Regions from separate parts of the Serratia sp. TSA_105.2 genome, predicted to be linked through region 3. Evidence: predicted binding sites of a transcription regulator. Region 3 holds the regulator's gene; each other region holds the start of a gene.
What was found. The regulator CRP, encoded in region 3, controls carbon source genes, mostly activating them, when cyclic AMP is high. The targets are predictions, from matches to a motif close to ATGTGANNNNNNTCACAT.
Positions count from the first base shown of each region.

Region 1: a site for CRP is predicted at 1,323-1,340, ahead of mlc (sugar metabolism global transcriptional regulator Mlc). Genes of this name have one in related genera too.
Region 2: a site for CRP is predicted at 1,238-1,255, ahead of ACUTSC_RS03040 (YjcB family protein). Genes of this name have one in related genera too.

Region 1 covers NZ_JBQZFT010000001.1:769,400-771,667, reverse strand. Annotated here, with positions in the region: gene ACUTSC_RS03445 (MFS transporter) at 1-234, opposite strand, end outside; gene ACUTSC_RS03440 (LysR family transcriptional regulator) at 382-1,272, shown strand; gene mlc (sugar metabolism global transcriptional regulator Mlc) at 1,432-2,268, shown strand, end outside.
Region 2 covers NZ_JBQZFT010000001.1:685,186-687,453, forward strand. Annotated here, with positions in the region: gene mrdA (penicillin-binding protein 2) at 1-1,037, opposite strand, end outside; gene ACUTSC_RS03040 (YjcB family protein) at 1,332-1,613, shown strand; gene ACUTSC_RS03045 (MarR family winged helix-turn-helix transcriptional regulator) at 1,651-2,100, opposite strand.
Region 3 covers NZ_JBQZFT010000017.1:23,928-26,195, forward strand. Annotated here, with positions in the region: gene ACUTSC_RS24265 (phosphoribulokinase) at 1-132, shown strand, start outside; gene ACUTSC_RS24270 (OsmC family protein) at 171-578, opposite strand; gene crp (cAMP-activated global transcriptional regulator CRP) at 961-1,593, shown strand; gene ACUTSC_RS24280 (YccS/YhfK family putative transporter) at 1,644-2,268, shown strand, end outside.

The DNA of each region.
Region 1 (2,268 bases), on a different contig from region 3:
CGACAGGCTGCTTTCCGCCGGCGATACGCCGAAATCTTGCGACAGCACCGGCAGGATCGGCTGCACGCAGTAGAGCAGCGCGAAGGTCGCCAGCCCGGCGGAAAACAGCGCCAGCGTCACGCGCATAAACTGCGGCGTGCCGCGTTCGATATAGGGGAGTTTGTTGTTGAGGGTGGAGCGTTTTACTTTTGGCGCAGCGGCCGCGTCATCGTTGGCGGCCAGCGTCGACGGCATCGCGGCCGCAGAACGCACAGGGGTTGTCACAGCGTTTCCTTACCGAACTTCGGGGAGATAAACAGACACTTTACAGATAACAAAATGATAGGGAGCGGCGAATTTTTTGTCTAATATATTAATAATTCAAACTAAGACGTTTTAAATATGAATATCGAATTGAGACACCTGCGTTACTTTATCGCCGTGGCGGAGGAGCTGCATTTTGGCCGCGCCGCCGAACGGCTGCGGATCTCCCAGCCGCCGCTCAGCCAGCAAATCCAGGCGCTGGAAGAGATGGTCGGCGCGCGGCTGCTGGCGCGCAACAACCGCAACGTCAGTTTGACCCAGGCCGGAGAGATGTTCCTCAAAGAAGCCTATCAGGTCCTCGATCAGGTCGGGCGCGCGGCGGAAAAGGCGGCGCGTCTGGATCGCGGCGAGCTGGGGGAAATGACCATCGGCTTTACCTCTTCCGCGCCCTTTATCGGCGTGGTGTCGCGCAGCCTGCGCGCCTTTCGTCAGCAGTCTCCGCAGGTGCATATCAAAATGCGCGAAATCAACACCAAACAGCAGATCGAACCGCTGTTGAACGGTGAGCTGGATCTGGGGGTGATGCGCAACACGCGGCTGCCGGAGGCGCTCCACTATCAGCTGCTGCTGCGCGAACCGCTGGTGGCGGTGGTGCCGGAAGGGCATCCGCTGGCGGAAACGCCCGGCGGCGCGCTGCGTTTCCAACATCTGGCGCAGGAGCCGTTCGTGTTCTTTTCGCGCGAAGTGGGCACCGCGCTGTACGACGAAATTCTGCTGCTGCTCGGCAAGGCCGGCATTACGCCGTATATCACCCAGGAAGTGGGGGAAGCGATGACCATCATCGGGCTGGTTTCCGCCGGGTTGGGGGTGTCGATTTTACCGGCTTCTTTCGCCCGGGTGCGGGTGGACGGAGTGCGCTATTTGCCGCTGGCGGAGCCGGATGCCACCACCGAAGTGTGGCTGGTGCACCACCGTCGGCGGCCGCTGACCGCCGCCGCGCAGGCGCTGATGGCGTTGATGCTGAAATGACGTTGAGCTTGGGCAAATAAAAATCAATTCACGCTGAAATCGCGAGGAATTTGTGCAGCAAATCACATAACGAATCAAATAGTTGACGCTGTATGACAAAAGCCCCACCATAACCCCTAGTCTTTATTTAGAAGCGCGAAAAATAGTAGGAGCAGGTTTGTGATTGCGGTTGGGCAGCCTGGGCATATCGATCAAATCAAACAGACCAATGCGGGGGCGGTTTATCGGCTAATCGATCAACTGGGCCCGATTTCGCGCATCGAACTGTCAAAACGCGCGCAGCTGGCGCCCGCCAGTATCACCAAGATCGTGCGCGAACTGCTGGAAGCCCATCTGGTCAAGGAAACCGAGTACCAGGAAATCGGCAGCCGGGGCCGCCCGGCGGTGGGGCTGGTGCTGGATACCGAGGCCTGGCACTACCTGTCCGCCCGCATCAGCCGCGGCAGCATCACGCTGGCGCTGCGCGATCTCAGTAGCAAACTGGTGGTCGAGGAGCTGCTGCCGCTGGCGGCCGAACATCCCGAACCGCTGCTGAAACGCATCCTGACCGAAGTCGATCAGTTCTTTATCCGCCACCAAAGCAAGCTGGAACGGCTGACGGCGATCGCCATCACGTTGCCGGGCATGATCGACGTGCAGTCCGGCGTGGTGCACCGCATGCCGTTTTACGACGTGCTGGAGATGCCGCTCGGCCCGGCGCTGGAAACCCGCACCGGCCTGCCGGTTTACCTGCAGCACGACATCAGCGCCTGGACTATGGCCGAAGCGCTGTACGGCGCCTCGCGCGGCAGCCAGAACGTCATTCAGGTGGTGATCGACCACAACGTCGGCGCCGGGGTGATCACCGGCGGCCATGTGCTGCACGCCGGCAGCCACAGCGTGGTGGAGATCGGCCACACCCAGGTTGATCCTTACGGCAAACGTTGCTATTGCGGCAACCACGGCTGTCTCGAAACCGTGGCCAGCATCGAAAACATGCTGGAGATCGCCCAGCAG
Region 2 (2,268 bases), on a different contig from region 3:
ACCCCGGCGAACAGCGCCGAAACGGCCATGTAGGGCTTCACCGTCGACGCCGGCGGGTACAAGCCCTGAGTGACGCGGTTGATCAGCGGCAAATCCGGGTTGGTCAGCAGCGCCTTATAGGCCTGATAGCCGATGCCTTTGACGAAGGGATTGGGATCGTAGCTGGGGCTGGAGACCATCGCCAGGATGCCGCCGTCGCGCGGATCTTCCACCACCACCGCGGCGCGCTGCCCCTTCAGCACCGATTCGATGTACTGCTGCAGCGGTAAATCCAGCGTCAGGTAGATGTTCTTGCCGGCCTTCGGCGGCTGCTCCTTCAGCAGGCGGATCACCCGCCCGTGGTTATCCACCTCCACCTCCTGATAGCCGGTGGTGCCGTGCAGTTCGGACTCGTAATAGGCCTCGATGCCCTGTTTGCCGATGTTGCGGTCGGCGGCATAGTTCTCGCTCAGCCCGGCCTTGTCCAGGCGTTTAAGATCGCTGTCGTTGATCTTCGACACATAGCCCAGCACATGCGCCAACTGGGCGCCGTAGGGATATTCACGCTGTTGATAGGTATCGATCGTCACCCCGTCGAAACGGTATTGATTGACGGCAAAGCGCGCCACTTCGGTGTCGCTCAGCCCGGCTTTGAGCGTCACCGGTTTGTAGCGGCTGTTGTGGTGCATGTCGTCGCGAAACGCGCTGATGTCCTCCGGCGTCAGGTCGACGATCGGCATCAGCGCCTGCAGCAGCGCCGCCATGTCGCTGATTTTGCTGGGTGTGACCTCGATACGATACAGTGTCACGTTTCGCACTAGCGGGGTGCCGTTGCGATCGAAGATCAGCCCGCGGCTGGGGGCGATCGGCAGCATCTTGATGTCGTTCTGATTGGAGCGCGTCTGGTAAAAGCCGTGCTGGCGGATTTGTAGCCGGTAGAGATTGACGATCAGCGCGCCGAAACAAACCACCACCAGCGCCAGCGCTACGCCTGCCCGGCGGATAAACAGCCTTTCTTCCGCAGAGTGGTCGCGAATCTTTTCTTTTAACAGGGCCATGCGGTGCCGTTACCTTTTGCGTCACATTTCCCCGCAAAATCAGGGAACTGAAAAGCCGGCAAGCATAGCGTTATCGGGCGCACCGCCCCATGAAAAGGTTGCTAATGAAATGGCATAACTGTTTCAGCATATTGGAATGTTACCGTCGGCGTTTTTTTCACCGCGCTTCCCATTGAGCCGCCGTTCGCCCCAATGCTACAATGTGATCTTAATCACACTATTCCCGATATTCCCCCGCATTTCCCTGTCGGCGCCCTGCCGGATGCGGCTTTTTGTTACATAGGATCGAGTTCGATGAGTACCATTGCCACCGGTTTAGTCATGATGCGCTGGGAGTTGCTGAGCGCCGTGATGATGTTCTTCGCCAGCCAGTTAAACGTCGTTTGCCGTAAGACCAGCCGCAACGGCATGGCGTTCATGTTCAGCAGCCTGGGCCTGTTTACCGCCTGCTGGTTCGTGATGGGCCTGATGGGCATCCACCTGACCCTGGAAGCCTTCACCCAATTCTGGTCTTCGGCCTGGGATCGCTACGTGGACGTGGTCAGCACCATGCCGGTCGATTGGCCGATGCCGTAATCTCGCCGCAGGGGCGGCGCACCGGCCGCCCCGCCGATTATTCCGTTTCCGTTGACGGCGCCGCCGCCAGCCGCGCCATCAAGGCCCCCGCCTCAATCAACAGCGCCTGCTCTCGTTCCGTTAAACAGCTCTCCATCGCCGCCAGCAGCCACGCCTCGCGCCGGCTGCGGCTTTGCTGCAGCAGGCCCAGCCCGGCGGGCGTCAGGCGCACCCGCACCCGGCGTTTGTCTTCGGCGTCCGGCGTGCGCACCAGCAAGCCATCGGCCTCCAGCTCACGCAAGGCGGCCGCCAGGTTAGAGGAGCGCATGCGCTCCGATTCCGCCAGCAGCGACGGCGTCGCCTCGCCGCCGTGGCGATCGATAGCCCCCAACAGCATCAGTTGAGCCCAGGATTTTTCGTCGCTGCGCGATTCGCGCCGTAAACGGCGCACCAGCGACATTAATTGCGTGCGCAGCAGCGTCACGTCTTCAGGATGATCTTTTTTCATTGGCATAAATCTAGCGTTCAGTTTATCCCTGCTTTCACACCGCCGGATCGCGCGGTACCCTTCCTGGCTACCGCGCCGCTCTGGCTTAACCTAGTTACCTATGATAATATAGCTATTAATATATAGCAAAAAAGACACTGCATCGGCAGGGTTACGTTTGCTCACGCA
Region 3 (2,268 bases):
GCGATGCTGCAGGGCTCGTTTATCTCACACATCAATACGTTAGTGGTGCCGGGCGGCAAGATGGGGCTGGCGATGGAGCTGATCATGGCGCCGCTGGTGCAGCGGTTGCTGGAAGGCAAGAAGATCGAATAAATGCGTTAAGCGCGGCGCCGAGCCGCGCTCCGTCTCGATTACGCCGGTTGGCGGATCTCGAAGCTGTGGGTCACCGTGGCGGCCTTGTTGAGCATCAGCGCCACCGAGCAGTATTTCTCCGCCGACAGGTTCACCGCACGCTCGACGATCTTGTCGGTCAGGTCCTGGCCGGTAACGATGAAGTGCAGGTTGATATGGGTGAACAACCGCGGGGCTTCTTCGCGGCGCTCGGAGGTCAGCTTCACCTCGCAGTCGCGCACGTCGTTGCGCCCTTTTTGCAGGATGGACACCACGTCGATCGCGCTGCAGCCGCCCACCGACATCAGCACCATCTCCATCGGGCTGGGCGCTTTATCACCGGCGTTGCCGTCCATCAGCACCTGGTGGCCGGAGGCCGATTCACCCAAAAACGTTAACCCTTCCACCCATTTAACTCTTGCCTGCATTCTGGTCACTCCGGTTGATTTCTTAAAATCAGGGTACGCTTTCGCATAGAAACAGGCAACGTAACCTGATGCTAATCATGCTGAAGCGAGACAACACGAGACACCCGCCTTACTCTGTGCTACAAACAGAGCCGCAATAAATCTTTCCGGGACACTGAATTTCAGGGAAACGCCCAGAGAAAGGCTCCTTTACCGGTATGTTAACAGAATGTAGCTTGCAGCGCTTACGGCAAGTTAATATGCTAGAGCGACAGCGTATTTTTATGACACGCCTCAAAACTTGCCGGTAGCCCTCGCTCATGACTGCGGCTACAGGCGGGTTTTACAGGGAACTCTGACCCCTGTGACACAAGGCAGCGATAACAACAGAGGATAACAGCGAATGGTTCTCGGCAAACCGCAAACAGACCCTACTCTCGAATGGTTCCTGTCTCATTGCCATATCCACAAATATCCATCGAAGAGTACGCTGATTCACCAAGGTGAAAAGGCCGAAACGCTTTACTACATCGTGAAAGGCTCCGTCGCGGTGCTGATCAAGGATGAAGAAGGTAAAGAGATGATCCTGTCCTACCTCAACCAGGGGGATTTCATCGGCGAGCTCGGATTGTTCGAAGAAGGCCAGGAGCGCAGCGCCTGGGTTCGCGCGAAAACCGCCTGTGAAGTGGCCGAAATTTCCTACAAGAAATTCCGTCAGTTGATCCAGGTGAACCCGGACATCCTGATGCGTCTGTCCGCCCAAATGGCGAGCCGCCTGCAGGTCACCTCCGAAAAAGTGGGCAACCTCGCCTTCCTGGACGTTACCGGCCGCATCGCGCAAACCCTGCTGAATCTGGCGAAGCAACCCGACGCCATGACTCACCCGGACGGCATGCAGATCAAAATCACCCGTCAGGAGATCGGCCAGATCGTCGGCTGCTCGCGTGAAACCGTTGGCCGTATTCTGAAAATGCTGGAAGATCAAAACCTGATTTCCGCCCACGGCAAAACCATTGTCGTCTACGGCACCCGTTAATCTCTGAAGAAACGGCGCAATCTGCGCCGTTTTTTTATCTGCTCTCTGCCATGTGGCGCCGCCTGATCTACCACCCGGAAATCAACTACGCACTGCGACAAACGCTGGTGTTGTGCCTGCCGGTGCTGTTCGGCCTGCTGATAGGCCAGCTGCAGCTCGGCCTGATGTTCTCTCTGGTGCCCGCCTGCTGCAATATCGCCGGGCTGGACACGCCGCATAAGCGCTTCTTTAAACGGCTGATCGTCGGCGGGTCGCTGTTCGCCTTCAGCAGCGTGCTGCTGCAACAGGCCATGTTGTGGCACCTGCCGCTGCCGGCGCTGATGCTGGGCCTGGCGCTGCTGCTCGGCGTCACCGGTGAAATCAGCCCGCTGCACGCCCGGCTGTTGCCGGCGGCGCTGGTGGCCGCCATCTTCGCCCTCAGCACGGCCGGCACGGTGCCCATCTGGCAGGCGCCGCTGCTGTACGCCATCGGCACCGCCTGGTACGGCTTATTCACCTGGTTCTGGTTCAAGCTGTGGAAAGAGCAGCCGATGCGCGAGACGCTCAGCCAGCTCTACCTGGAACTGGCGGACTATTTCGAAGCCAAATACTCGCTGCTGACCCAGCACACCGATCCGCAGACCGCGCTGCCTCCGCTGCTGGTGCGCCAGCAAAAGGTGATGGACCTGATCAGCC